Linked DNA regions of Desulfosarcina ovata subsp. ovata. The protein of the gene in region 1 interacts with the protein of each later gene in a pairwise test. Links are inferred from orthologs where the notes say so. Each region holds a gene or a part of one and is shown in the gene's direction. Other genes may lie near its edges.

Region 1 (5,546 bases):
AAACAGCACGCTGCCCCTGGTGCAGATCCGTCGCATCCACATGGATCGACAGATCGGGGCCACGGTATTCGTCGGTGATGCCGGGCAGGCCATCAAGCTCGGATTCGGCCACTTTCGGGAGAAGTGCGCGGCCTTGGGGGCACTGCACCGCCGGATGCATGCCGACAGCCGTCTGGCCAACTGCCAGACCATTGACCTGTTTGACATCAATCGCATCGTGATCACGATGGCGCCGGCCGCTTCATCCGATTCGGCGTCCGAGGAGGTGAAAGTTGCAGGGACCTAGAGAAGGAAACATTATCGTCGGCCTGGATATCGGCACCACCAAAATCTGTGCGGTGGTGGGCGAAGTGGTGGGCCGGGATATCCATATTATCGGCATCGGCACGCATCCATCCATCGGATTGCGCAAAGGGGTGGTGGTCAATATCGAATCCACGGTGGAGTCGATCAAAAAGGCCGTGGAAGAAGCCGAGCTGATGGCCGGCTGTGAAATTTCGTCGGTCTATGCCGGGATTGCCGGCGGACACATTACCGGCTTCAACAGCCGTGGGATCGTGGCCATCAAGGGCCCGGAGATTACCCCCCAGGACGTGGAACGGGTCATCGATGCGGCCCGCGCCGTGGCCATTCCCATGGACCGGGAAGTGATTCACGTCCTGCCCCAGGAGTATATTGTCGACGATCAGGTGGGGATCCAGAACCCGGTGGGCATGGCCGGTGTCCGCCTGGAGGCCAAGATCCATATCGTCACCGGGGCGGTGACCTCGGCCCACAATATCGTCAAATGCGCCAACCGGGCCGGCCTGGACGTGTGTGACATCGTTCTGGAAAGCCTGGCCTCGGGGGAAGCGGTGCTGACTGCGGAAGAGAAACAGTTGGGCACCGGCCTTATCGATCTGGGGGGCGGAACCAGTGACCTAGCGATTTTTTCGGGCAAGAATATCCGGCACACCTTCGTGCTGGCCCTAGGGGGCGACAACCTGACCAACGATATCGCCATCGGGCTCCGTGCACCGATCAACGATGCCGAGCAGATCAAACGCAAATACGGCACCTGCGACCATGCCGCGATCAGCTCGGACGACACCATCGAGGTGCCGGGCATGGGTGGCCGACAGGCGCGCAAGCTGCCGCGCCAGATCCTGGGCGAGATTCTGGAGCCACGTATGGAGGAGATTTTTACCCTGCTGCAGCGGGAGATCTACCGCGCCGGCATGGAAAACATGATCGCCTCGGGCATGGTGCTGACCGGGGGAACCTCGCTTCTGGACGGCACCGCCGATATCGCCGAGGGGGTCTTCGGCGTCCCGACCCGTCTGGGGCGACCCCAGGGAATCAGCGGCCTCACCGATGTGGTGAACAATCCCATGTACGCCACCGGCGTGGGGCTGGTTATTTACGGCGCCAGAAAAGAGCCGGAGAAGAAGTTCCGCATTCGCGACCGAAACATTTTCAACAGCCTCATCGCGCGAATGAAAAAATGGTTTAAGGAGGTCATCTGATCATGGGCAGATCCGGTGGCCCGACATCGTTCACCGGCGACGGTGACAACACTCACGCCGACGGCGTACAGGCAGACGCCGTTATGGGCAACAATGCAAAGGGGGAGACAATGACAGGAATGTTTTCGTATGTGGAAAATGATCAATCGGCAAAAATCAAGGTGATCGGCGTCGGCGGTGCCGGCGGCAACGCCATCAACAACATGATCGCCAGCAGCCTGCAGGGGGTCAAGTTCATTACCGCCAATACGGATGCCCAGGCCCTGGATATCTCACAGGCCGAGATGCGCATCCAGCTGGGCACCCAGATCACCGAAGGGCTTGGCGCCGGTGCCAACCCCCAGGTCGGGCGCGAAGCCGCACTGGAAAATGCGGAGATGATCAAGGACGCCCTGTCTGATTCGCACATGGTATTCATCACCGCCGGATTTGGCGGCGGGACGGGAACCGGTGCGGCACCGGTGATCGCCCGGCTGTGCAAGGAGATGGGGATCCTGACCGTGGCCGTGGTCACGCGGCCGTTCTCCTTCGAGGGACGCAAACGCGCCAAACAGGCGGACGAGGGGCTTGCCGAACTGAAGAAGGCGGCCGACACGGTGATCACCATTCCCAATGACCGGTTGCGCGGCCTGGCATCGAAGAACGCCAAGATGGTGGACATGTTCAAGAAAGCAGACGAGATCCTGCTCCATTCGGTCAAGGGCATCACCGACCTGATCATGATGCCCGGTCTGGTCAACCTCGATTTTGCCGACGTCAAGACCACCATGAGCCGGGCCGGCATGGCCATCATGGGGATCGGTATTTCCAGCGGCGAGAATCGGGCGCTGGAAGCCGCCGAGCGGGCCATTTCGCATCCGCTTCTGGAAGATATCAATATCTCCGGCGCCAAGGGCGTGTTGATGAACATCACCTCCAACAGCAGCCTGACCATGGAGGAGATGACCGAAGCCTCCGAGCGCATCTACAACGAGGTGGGCGAGGATGCCGAGATCATCTGGGGCGCGGTGATCGACGACAGCGTCGGCGAGGAGATGAGCGTTACCGTGATTGCCACCGGCATCGGTGAAGATGACAAGGAAAAAGAGAAGCAAAGAGAGGTCGTGTCGCGAGTGCTGGACCCTACTTACGGCGGAAAGGTTCGCGATATCACCCCGGCCGATCTGGCCCGTTCGGCGGAGCTGGATGAGCCCACCTTTATCCGCCGCCGGCAGGCTGTCAACGCAGATCCGTCCAGCGAAATCTACCGCGAGTACAAGGGCATCGTCATCGATAACGACGACCTGGACGTGCCCACGTTTTTGCGGCGCAAAGCGGACTGATGGCCCATGGGAATCCGCCATCGACTGCCGGCGAGGCAGTGGTGGCCACAGGACGTCATAGATGGTCGTAAACCCAGCCCCGGTGGAACGCGGGGTGATCCGCAAACCGGCTGCCGGTCGTTTGCGGGTGGCCCTGGTGTATCCCCACCACTATCATGTGGGCATGTCCAACCTGGGCTTCCAGACGGTTTACCGGCTGATCAATGACGTTGATCATATCGTTTGTGAAAGGGCTTTTTTACCGGAACAGGATGGCGGTAAAATTCATCGGGTGCTGACCGTCGAGTCCCAGACGCCCATCGAAGACTTCGACATTATCGCGTTCTCCATCTCGTATGAGAACGATGTACCCGCGGTGCTTACCATCCTGGAAACAGCAGGACTCCCCCTGTCGGCCGCCCGGCGTGGCGCCACTCTCCCCCTTGTGCTGGCAGGGGGAGTCTTCTGCTTTCTCAATCCCGAACCGCTGGCACCCTTTATCGACGCTTTTCTGCTGGGGGAGGCAGAGGCGCTGATCCACCCGGTTTTTGAGATTTTAGACCCACGGGCTGAAAAGCGCGAACTTCTCATGGCGCTGGCCCGGGAGGTCCCCGGCGTGTATGTTCCCGCCTTTTACACGCCGCGGTATCACGGCGACGGGACCCTGGCGGCCGTTGATCCTGCCGCAGGGGTGCCCGCCACGGTCAAACGGGTCATGGTACCGGACCTGTCAACGGTTCCCACCGCCAGTACCATTTTGACTCCGGACACCACTTTTGAGAATACCTATCTGATCGAGGTCTCCCGCGGATGTCCGCATGGCTGCCGGTTCTGCAGTGCCGGCTACGTCTATCGGCCGCCACGCTTCCGTCCCCTGAATCTTCTGGACCACCAGGTGGACGAGGGGTGTGCCCTGACCGATCGCATCGGGCTGGTGGGGGCGGCGGTTTCCGATCTGCCGGGTATCCGTGAACTGTGCAGCCGCGATCGGGGCCGTGATATCCATTTCGCGTTCAGCAGCCTGCGGGCGGATGCCCTGGATGGCCCATTGATCGAAGCCCTCAGGAAAAGCCGGGTCAAAACCGCGACGATTGCCCCGGATGCCGGCAGCGAGCGCATGCGGCGGGTGATCAACAAAGGGGTGACCGAAGATCACGTCCTGACGGCAACCGAAACGCTGGTGGCCGCCGGCATTCCCAACCTGAAGGTCTACTTCATGATCGGCCTGCCCACGGAAACCGATGACGACGTCACCGCCATTGTGGACCTGGTCAAACGGATCAAACACCGGTTTCTCAAAACCAGTCGCGGCAAAGGGCACATGGGTGAGATTACGGTGAGCGTGAGTTGCTTCGTTCCCAAACCCTTCACGCCTTTCCAGTGGGCGGCCATGGATGAGGTCAGGATCCTCAAACGCAAAATCAAGGTCATCCAGTCCGGGCTGAGAAAAACGGCCAACGTGCGCGTGCATGCCGATGTGCCGCGTTGGGCCTACCTTCAGGCACTGATCGCCCGGGGCGACCGCCGCGTGGCCGAGATCCTGCTCCTGGCCCACCGCAACCGGGGCAACTGGCCCCAGACCTATAAGGCATCGGCGATCAATCCGCACTTCTATGTTCATCGCGAGCGCGAACCGGAGGAGCATTTCCCCTGGGAATTTATCGATCAGGGGATTGATCGGGCCTACCTTTTAAAGGAGTATCGACAGGCCCTGGACGCCCGCCCCTCGGCGCCTTGTCCGGCCGATCCGTCGCGCTGCAGCATTTGCGGCGTGTGCAAGGGAACAGCGGTCAATTCATCATGTAGAAACCGAGGGTGACATCGCACGGATCATCCCCCTCGAACTGGCAGCCAACGGTCGAACCGGATATGGAACGCACCACGACGGTTTTCTGGATCGTTGAGCGGGCCGTATTGTCCAGATTGAACTTGACCTGAAAGCGATTCCCCTCCGAAACTGTCTGTGAACCGACGATTTTGAAGCCGACCCCACGGCGGGAAAGGTTCAATACTTCAATCCTGCACCAGTCATCGGCCATTGGCATCCGGCCGTCGCCACTGCCGCGGATGAGCACGCCATCCAGATGGACGGTTTTGCGGACCCCCCGGCGCAGTTCAATCTTCACCACCATGGTGGTGTTACAGACGCAGGTCGCTTTCAGGCAACTGCCCAGCGCGCGAATTTCCGAGATGTCCAGGCGTCGTTGGCGATTGCAGGACCTGCAGGCGAGATGGGCGAACTGGCCGTCCTTGAGCGGAAGTGTCCGATCCGGGGTGTCGTCGGCACCGGCTTCCTGAAAGCGCCAATCGGTCGCCGGTGTTCCGTTTTGATCGGTCTCGTCATCGATGATTTCGATGGGGCCTTCGTATTCGTATGAGGTGTTGCCATCTGGCGGTACGGCCGCAGGCGGCTCGAAGAACCGGAGAAGCTGGGCCTGGACCCCCTCGGCGCTGTTTTCGGTCTGCCTGCGGAGCAGGGCACCCACGATGGCGCCGCCCACCAGGGAAAGCATGCGGCGGTTTTCAGCAGACCAGTCGACGGGCTGCCGGACGGCATCACACCCGATGATCCCCAGCAGTTGGCGGCCGCAAAACAGTGGCGCGATCAACAGCGCCTTGGCATCTATGGCCTGAAACCCATCAAAATCACCGCGCTCGACTGATGTGAGGGTGGCCATGTCGGCAACGCTGACGACCTGACGTTTTTTCAACCGGCGCACAATGGGCAGGATGGTGCGGA
Region 2 (4,394 bases), 1.2 Mb from region 1 along the record:
GGAACTGGCCTGCAGTGATAAGGCCGCCATCACCCCCCGGCAACTGCTTTGCCATCAAAGCGGCTTGCCGGCTCACCGGCTTTTCTACATGATGATGAAGTCCATTAGCCCGAAAATGCGTAAAGCTGCCGTGCTGGAATTGTTGAAAACAGTGCCGCTTTCTGCCCCGCCCGGCACGGCGACCCTATACAGCGATCTGGGCTTCATGCTGCTTTGCCGGCTGGTCGAAAGGGTGGCCGGCTGTCCCATGGACCGCTTTCTGGCCGATCGGGTTTACGGACCCATGGGGATTGGCGACCTGTTTTTCATCGATCTTTTTTCCGGCACGCGTTCCGATCGCACTTTTGCCGCCACGGAACTCTGTCCAGTGAGAAACCGCCTGCTGGTCGGCGAAGTCCATGATGACAACGCCTGGGCGGTCGGCGGGATCGACGGGCAGGCCGGTCTGTTCGGCACGGCCGAGGCGGTTTTTGACCTGCTCTGCCGGCTGGCCAAGGGGCTTCGCGGGGTACCGGACGATGCGCTTTTCTCACGACAAATGCTTGGTCAGATGTTATATGGAGAAACGCAACGCAGCTTTACCCTTGGTTTTGACCGACCGGCGGTGGCCGGCTCCAGCGCCGGGTGCCATTTCTCGGCCGACACCATCGGGCACCTGGGATTTACCGGGACCTCTTTCTGGATGGATCTCAAACAGGATGTTACCGTGATCCTGCTGACCAATAGGGTGCACCCCTTCCGGTGGAACAACCGATTGCGTCAATTCCGCCCCATGATCCACGACAGGATCATGGAACAAATTGGAATTCAATCGAATTAAAGCTGATTTCAACAAATTAAGGCTTGAAATGACCGGATGTTTCTGGTACCCGTTCAAAAAGTGTGCCCTCCGGGCAAAGCGGCCATTCGGGGACGTTACGAATCAATTACAATAAGAGGCGGCATGAACTTTATCGATTCCGTTCTGGGAGTCTTTTCCAGCGATCTGGCCATTGATCTGGGCACGGCCAACACGCTTGTTTACGTCAAAGGCAAAGGCATTGTTCTCAGTGAACCTTCGGTGGTGGCCGTGCGTACGGACAATCGCACCAAAAACCGGGTTTTGGCTGTCGGCTTGGAAGCAAAGAATATGCTGGGCCGCACGCCGGGAAATATCGTGGCCATTCGTCCCATGCGTGATGGAGTGATTGCCGATTTTGAAGTGACCGAGGCCATGCTGCGTCACTTCATCCACAAGGTGCACAACCGGCGGACCTTTGTCCGGCCGCGCATCATCGTCGCCGTGCCGTCGGGCATCACCCAGGTGGAAAAGCGTGCCGTGCGCGAATCGGCGGAGTCGGCCGGCGCCCGCGAGGTTTTTCTCATCGAGGAGCCCATGGCGGCGGCCATCGGCGCCGACCTGCCGATCACCGAGCCCACCTGTAATATGGTGGTGGACATCGGCGGCGGTACCACCGAGGTGGCGGTCATCTCCCTGGCCGGTATCGTCTACAGCCGCTCCCTGCGGGTGGCCGGCGACAAGATGGACGAGGCCATCATCCAGTATGTCAAACGCAAGTATAACCTGCTCATCGGTGAGCGTACGGCCGAGATCATCAAAACCACCATCGGTAATGCCTATCCGGATCCCAACAAGGTGGAGACCATCGAGGTCAAGGGGCGTGACCTGGTGACCGGTATTCCCAAGATTCTGGCCATCGATTCCGAAGAGATTCGCGAGGCCATATCCGAGCAGATCGAAGCCATTGTTGAAACGGTGAAAATCGCCCTGGAGCAGACACCGCCGGAACTGGCCGCCGATATTGTTGACCGCGGCATCGTGCTGACCGGTGGAGGCGCCCTGCTGAAAAATCTCGACAAACTGCTTCGGGAAGAAAGTGGTTTGCCCATTACGGTGACCGAAGATCCCCTTTCCACCGTGGCCCTGGGCTCCGGCAAGGCGCTGGACAGCATCGAAATCCTCAAACAGGTTATTATCATCTAACCCATGTTTTCAAAAAGGATGATTCTGGTTGCCGTGGTGATCGTTCTGGTCGCGGTGAACGTCATCCTCCTGACCATAACGGGCAAACATGCCCAGGCCCCTGCCGGCCTTGGCCGGGGCGCGATGATCATCGTCTCCCCATTTCAAAAGCATCTTACCGCCTTCATGCAGTCGATCAAGTCGGTTTGGCAGCGTTACTTTTTCCTGGTTTCCACGGCCGAGGAAAACCGGCAATTGAAAAAAAAACTGGGTGAAAGTCTGCAGAAGCTCAACCGGTGCAGTGAGACCGAACTGGCCAATGCCCGGTTGCGCCACCTGCTGGACTTTGACGACGAGACCCCCCGAAGCATGATTGCCGCCCAGGTGGTGGGCAAGGACCCGTCGCCCTGGTCCAAAACGATCATTGTGGACAAAGGCACCGTCAATGACATCCGCCAGGGACTTCCCGTGGTGGTCCCCGAGGGGATTGTGGGCGTGGTGGTCGAGGCCTCGGGGCACTTTGCCAAGGTGCTTTTGCTGATCGATCCCAACAGTGCCGTCGACGCCCTGGTCCAGAAGACCCGTGCGCGCGGCATCGTCAAGGGCGGCGGTGCCGATTTCTGCATTTTCGATTACGTGTTGCGCAAACACGAAATCCGTGTCGGGGATACGGTGGTTTCATCAGGCCTTGACGGCGTTTTCCCCAAGGGCCTGCGGGTGGGGCGCATCTCTGAAGTCGTGCGGTCGAACGCCGGTATTTTTCAAAAGGTGTCGGTCACGCCGGACGTGGACTTCGAGATTCTTGAAGAGGTGTTTGTCATATATAAACCGGCCGTTGAGATGTTTCACGGTGGACGATGATAGTTGCCTATCTGTTGCTTGTCTGTCTTGGGTTGATCATCCTTCAAACCACCCTGTTGGTGGGAGGGGCGGCCTATTTGTATGATCTGTTTGCTCCGTTCGTGGTTTATCTGGCGGTCTGCCAGCGGCCCCGGGAAGCCCTCCCGGCGCTTCTTGTGGGGGGGCTGGTGATGGACGGAATTTCCGGTGGTGTGTTCGGTGTCTACCTGAGTGTCTACCTGTGGATGTATGCGGGCGGGCGTTGGGCCATTCAGTTCCTGCATGTGGGCAATGTGATTCTGATGCCGCTGCTGGTGATCGCCGGTGTGGCGTTTGAGAGCCTGGCAGTCGCCTTTTCGGCCGTTGTGCTGGCTTCGGCGGCATGGCCGGTGGAGTCCCTTTTTTCTGTCGTTGCCGGACAGATCCTCTGGGGTACGGTTACCGGTCCCTTCCTCATGCTGCTGTTTATCCGTGGGCAGAAAACCGTCGATGGATTGGGGAAATCGTATTTCGCCCGGAAAAATTCATTGGGAAATCCTTGACCAATTACCTGGACAATGTGGACAGTGAGTGGTTCAGCCAGCGACTCAGCGTGGCGCTAACCATTGTGGTGGCTGCGTTCGTAATCCTGATTGCCCGTCTGTTTTACCTTCAGGTCATCAACGGGGCGGAACTTCGCCGTCAGTCGGAGATCAACAGCATCCGCCTGAAAAATGTCGATGCCACCCGGGGGTTGATTTACGACTGCCAGGGCCGCCTTCTGGCGGATAATCGGCCGGCCTACGATTTGAATATCATCGTCAAGGATGCCGGCCCCCTCGAGCCCACCATTGCCAAATTGTCAGATTACTCCGGTATCCCCGAGGCGCAGTTGTGGGCGCAGCTGGAAAAGGCCAAGGGTTCCCGGGCCTATAAACCGGTGCTGCTCAAACCGGATATCAGTCGTGATGAACTGGCTGCCATTGAGGTCAACCGCTGGGACCTGCCCGGCATCATGGTGAACATTTCGCCGCGCAGGGATTACGTGTTCAGTCCCAGCGCGGCCCACATTCTGGGTTATATGGGGGAGATCAACGTCGATGAGTTGAAGCAAAAGCGCCATCAGGGGTGCAAAACCGGCGACTATATCGGCAAGTACGGCATTGAACGCGCAAGGGAGCCGTGGCTGCGCGGCAAACGCGGCGGTCAGCAGGTGGAGGTCAATGCCACCGGCCAGGTGGTCCGGGTGCTCAGTACGGTGGATGCGGTTCCGGGAAACAACGTGGTGCTCTCCATCGACCATGCCCTCCAGGTGGTGGCCGAGGAACTGCTGGTCGACCAGGCCGGTGCGGCAGTGGCGGTGGAACCCGATACCGGCCAGGTTCTGGCCATGGTTTCGAGTCCCTCTTTTGACCAGAACGCCTTTATTTCGGGGATGAGCCACGATGCATGGAACGTATTGATCTCCGATCCGCAGCATCCGCTGGAGAATAAGGCCATTCAGGCCGAATACCCCCCCGCTTCGACGTATAAGATCATTGCCGCTGCCGCCGGTCTTGAAGAAGGGCTGATTGACGAAAGCAGTTCGGTCTTCTGCCCCGGTTTTCTCAAA
Region 3 (4,389 bases), 2.8 Mb from region 1 along the record:
CGCCGCCGATGTCCAGCCGTTCATCAAAGGTCTTGGCAATATTCACCGCATCCTGACCGGTCATGGCATCGGCCACCAGCAGGATATCCGTGGGGCGCACCGTGGTACGAATTCGCGACAGCTCTTCCATCAACGCATCGTCGATATGCAACCGTCCGGCGGTATCCAGCAGCAGGGTGTCGCAACCGGCCTTCTGGGCGGCCACCCGGGCCTCCTGGCAGATTTTGACCGGATCCATGTCCGGCGTGGAATCAAACACCGGTACATCCAGCTGGGTGCCCAGCTTTTTGAGCTGGTCGATGGCCGCCGGCCGGTAGACGTCCGCCGGCACCAGGTACGGCTGCTTGCCGGTTTTGCGCAGCATCACCGACAATTTTCCGGCCGTGGTGGTCTTACCGGACCCCTGCAGGCCCACCAGCATGACCGCCACCGGCTTTTCGCCGGCCAGGTTCAACTCCTCGTGGGTCTCCCCCATGAGCTGGGTCAGCGACTCGTTGACAATCTTGACCACCTGCTGGCCAGGGGTCAGACTGCCCATCACCTCCTGCCCCAGGGCACGGGCCTTGATGTCAGCCACCAGTTTCTTGACCACCTGGTAGTGGACGTCAGCCTCCAGAAGGGCCATGCGGACTTCCCGCAGCCCGTCGGCAATATTCTTTTCAGAAAGCTTGCCATGTCCCTTGAGCTGCTTGAAGACCGAATTTAGTTTGTCGCTTAACGTGTCAAACATGACATTCCACCAGCCTGGTAAACTAAAACCTTGAAAGTAGATTTTTTTAAATGGTATGTCAAGATTTAAAAAGGGATGGGAAAGCGCACCGGATCAAAGGAAAAATCGATGCCGGGCCACCGCCGAACCCAGCCTCTGCAATTAATCGTTAACCGTTCCGGGTCGCTCGTGTCGGTCCGGCCCGTGGATCCCATATCATGGTCATAATATCAAGTAAAATCGACATCAAAACACTTTCCCGGCAGCAGCTTTGCGACTGGCTCGCGGCCCGTGGCATCCGCCCCTTCCGGGCCAACCAGATCTGGCAGTGGGTTTACACGCGCCAGACGGATCGTTTCGACGAGATGACCAACCTGGGAAAAGCGCTGCGCGCCGATCTTGAGACAGCATTCATCAATCCGCGGCTGGAAGTGGAAAACGAGGCGCTCAGCCAGGACGGCTCGCGGAAACTGCTCTTCAGGCTCGCCGACGGGCAGCACATCGAAACCGTGCTGATCCCTGAGAAAGACCATTATACCCTGTGCGTCTCCAGCCAGGTGGGCTGCGCCCAGGGATGCCGGTTCTGCATGACGGCCAAGGGTGGATTCGTGCGCCATCTCTCCGCGGCCGAAATCATCTCCCAGGTCCGCGACCTCCAAAAACGCGTTGACCGCCAGGGGGAGATGCCCCTTTCCAACATTGTCGTCATGGGCATGGGCGAACCGTTGGCCAACTATGACAATCTGGTCCAGGCCCTGGATGTGATCACCGACGGGGATTTCGGCCTCAAGTTTTCCACCCGGCGGGTGACCGTCTCCACCGCCGGCCTGGTTTCAAAGCTGCCGGATCTGGGACGCGACACCCGGGTCAACCTGGCCGTATCCCTGAATGCCGTCGATGACGAGACCCGCAGCCGGCTGATGCCGATCAATCGCCGGTTTCCCCTTGCCGACCTGATCACCGCCTGCCGCGATTATCCCCTGCCCCCCCGGCGTAAGATCACCTTTGAATACATCCTTATGAAAGGCGTCAACGACAGCCTTGAGGATGCCCGGCGCCTGGTCAAGCTGTTGCGCCCGGTCAAGGCCAAAATCAACCTGATCCCCTTCAACGAACACCCGGGCAGCGACTTCCGACGCCCTTCATCTTCCCAGATAAGCGCCTTTCAGGAACTTCTGGCCGCCCATCACTATACGGTCATCGTCCGCCACAGCAAGGGTCAGGACATTGGCGCCGCCTGCGGCCAGCTGAAAGCCAAGTTGGTATCCGAGGGCAAATAACGATCTTTCGGTAACGACCGCTTTTCACGAAAGCCTGTTGCGCCGGCATGGGTGCGCGGGGCCGAAAAGAGGTTGACATTTATTTAGTCACATATTATTTAGCCTCATAAATAATATGTGACTAAATAATAGGGCGCAAAATAAAAAAGGGGGAACAATGGATTCGGAAATCAAGCGGCTGACCACGCGAATGGATGTGGATCAATATTCCCGCCGGTTCAAGGCGCTGTTTCCGGAATTGGACATGAATTTCATGGTGAACTTCGGCAGTACCATGCTGATGCTGCATACCCTCATGGTGTTGACCGAAAGCTACTTCCAGAGCGTCGGAACCTCCAAAGGGCGCTTTCTCATCCTGATTCGTCTGCTCGCCGTTGATTCTCCCCAAGGGGAAAGCATCTCCGAATTACGGCCGTTTTACCCGATTACCTACGCGGCCATGTCCGGCGTCCTGGATACCCTGGAAAAGGACGGCATGATCGAGCGGCTACCCCATCCAACCGACCGCCGCAAGGTGAACATCCGAATCACCGACGCCGGCCGGAGGTTCATGATGGACTTCATTCCGAAGCATCTGGCGAACCTGAAGACCATATCCGCACTGCTCACGGACGATGACCGGGCACGGTTTCCGGAAATCCTGCAGAAAACCATCACCGGTTTCGGCCGGTTTCTTTCGAAAGACACGCCACCGTCGGATCAAGCGGAATGAAAGCTGGAGGTTCAGGATGAGACCATCTGACCATCGCAAATGGTTTTTCCCATACCGGAGCTTGGTATTGTTCGCCGCCTGGCTGCTGGTCGTCGCCGGCTGCACGACCGTGGGACCGGATTACGAGACACCCGATCTATCCGGGCAGCATCACGCAGACTGGATCGCGCATCCGCAACACGCAGAAACCACCTCATTGACGCCGTCCACACCGGCGAACCGGTGGTGGACGCAATTCGAGGATGTCGCGCTTGAAAGGCTGGTCGGTCGGCTCTTCGCGAGCAATATCGATCTGGCCGAGGCGCGCCAGTGTATTGTCGAGGCGCGTGCCCGCCGCGGCATCGTGAATGCCGACCGCCTGCCCCAGGTGGATGTGGAGGCGGCCATGCGCACCGCCGGGACCGGGGAAGAGGCCTTGAATTTTCAGGGCCCCTCACCCGGCGAAGAAATAGACGTCTATTCGGTCGGTGCCCTGGCCGGCTGGGAATTGGATCTGTGGGGGCGTGTGGCCCGGTTGGCGGAAGCCGCTGACCGCGACATTGAGGCCCAATACGGCGATTACGGCCATGCCAGGGTATCCCTGGCCGCGGAACTGGCCCTCGGGTACGTGGATGCGCGCGCCCTGGAAGCGCGGCTTTGCCTGCTGGATCGGCAACTCGGACTGCTCGAAAAATCCCTGCAACTGAGCCGATTGTGCCGGCAGGTGGGATCCGGGACGGAGCTGGCGCTGATGCAGGTACAACAGCGGCTCGACCAGATCCGGTCAAAGCGGCCCGAACTGGTTCGGGCCAGGGGCGTGGCGATGCACCGAATCGCCGTTTTGATCGGAACGCCGCCCACGAAGGAACTCATTCCGCCCGGCACGCTGCCAAAGCCGCCGCACATGATCGGCATCGGACTGCCGGCGGATCTGATTACCCGTCGGGCCGATGTCCGTCGGGCCGAAATGCAATATGCAGCGGCCGTGGCCCGCGTCGGGGCGGCGGTGGCGGATCGCTATCCCCGACTATCCCTGTCCGGTTCCTTGTATTTTCAAACCGACAGCGCCGATGGCATCTTTGATATGGACGCCCTGATTTATTCCCTCGGACCGGGGTTGCGGTTTCCCCTTTTCGATAGCGGCCAGATCAAACAGACGATCCGCGTCCGTGAATCCCAGGCCGAACAGGCCCGTCTCCACCTTCAGGGGACCTTGCTCAAGGCAGTCGGGGAAGTGGAGGATGCGGCGGTCGGGGTCGTGCAGAATCAACAGCGGGTGGCGCATTTGCGCCAAACCGACAAGGATGCCCGCAGGCAGGTCGAACTCGCCGAACAACGCTATGACGCGGGCCTGGAAAGCCTGATTCAGGTGATCGATGCGCAGTGTGATCGGGTCACTGTCGAAGATGCGCTGATAATTGCCAGGCAGCACCAACTCGGCGGTATCATCCGCCTGTACCGTGCCCTGGGCGGCGGGTGGGAGACGACTGCCCCCGGTCGGGCCGCCTTTGCCGCCATTCAAGGAGGTGACCGAAGATGAAGAAACCAAAGAAAACGATCATGGGGGTGCTGATACTGCTGCTGGCCATCGGGACCGGAGGCTATCTGTGGAAAACCGTGCGGTCGCATGAGCCGGCCGATGATGGGCTGACCCTCTACGGAAACGTTGACATCCGGGATGCACAACTGGCGTTCAAGGAACAGGAGGT

The links. Proteins that work in one complex are often made in the same cells at the same time.
Region 2: the proteins of ftsZ (region 1) and GN112_RS29255 interact in binary tests that used the Escherichia coli proteins (3 or more experiments, as listed by UniProt). The link is inferred for Desulfosarcina ovata subsp. ovata from one-to-one orthologs.
Region 3: the proteins of ftsZ (region 1) and rlmN interact in binary tests that used the Escherichia coli proteins (3 or more experiments, as listed by UniProt). The link is inferred for Desulfosarcina ovata subsp. ovata from one-to-one orthologs.

Annotation. Positions count from the first base shown.
Region 1 is NZ_AP021879.1:5,478,932-5,484,477, forward strand. The notes cover bases 896-3,725. They hold ftsZ (cell division protein FtsZ), read left to right. Parts: upstream 896-1,624; coding sequence 1,625-2,827; downstream 2,828-3,725. Other genes in these bases: ftsA (cell division protein FtsA), read left to right, coding at 896-1,505; GN112_RS24110 (radical SAM protein), read left to right, coding at 2,889-3,725. Also shown: GN112_RS24095 (cell division protein FtsQ/DivIB), read left to right, coding at 1-286; more of ftsA, read left to right, coding at 273-895; more of GN112_RS24110, read left to right, coding at 3,726-4,625; GN112_RS24115 (GAF domain-containing protein), read right to left, coding at 4,597-5,546. UniProt on the Escherichia coli protein: Essential cell division protein that forms a contractile ring structure (Z ring) at the future cell division site. The regulation of the ring assembly controls the timing and the location of cell division.
Region 2 is NZ_AP021879.1:6,667,025-6,671,418, forward strand. Bases 174-2,963 are described here. They hold GN112_RS29255 (rod shape-determining protein), read left to right. Parts: upstream 174-943; coding sequence 944-1,984; downstream 1,985-2,963. Other genes in these bases: GN112_RS29250 (serine hydrolase domain-containing protein), read left to right, coding at 174-820; mreC (rod shape-determining protein MreC), read left to right, coding at 1,988-2,824; GN112_RS34640 (hypothetical protein), read left to right, coding at 2,821-2,963. In the rest of the region: more of GN112_RS29250, read left to right, coding at 1-173; more of GN112_RS34640, read left to right, coding at 2,964-3,345; mrdA (penicillin-binding protein 2), read left to right, coding at 3,342-4,394. UniProt on the Escherichia coli protein: Forms membrane-associated dynamic filaments that are essential for cell shape determination. Acts by regulating cell wall synthesis and cell elongation, and thus cell shape.
Region 3 is NZ_AP021879.1:2,674,373-2,678,761, forward strand. What follows is about bases 174-2,958. They hold rlmN (dual-specificity RNA methyltransferase RlmN), read left to right. Parts: upstream 174-927; coding sequence 928-1,989; downstream 1,990-2,958. Other genes in these bases: ffh (signal recognition particle protein), read right to left, coding at 174-730; GN112_RS11975 (MarR family winged helix-turn-helix transcriptional regulator), read left to right, coding at 2,147-2,701; GN112_RS11980 (efflux transporter outer membrane subunit), read left to right, coding at 2,718-2,958. Outside these bases: more of ffh, read right to left, coding at 1-173; more of GN112_RS11980, read left to right, coding at 2,959-4,220; GN112_RS11985 (HlyD family secretion protein), read left to right, coding at 4,217-4,389.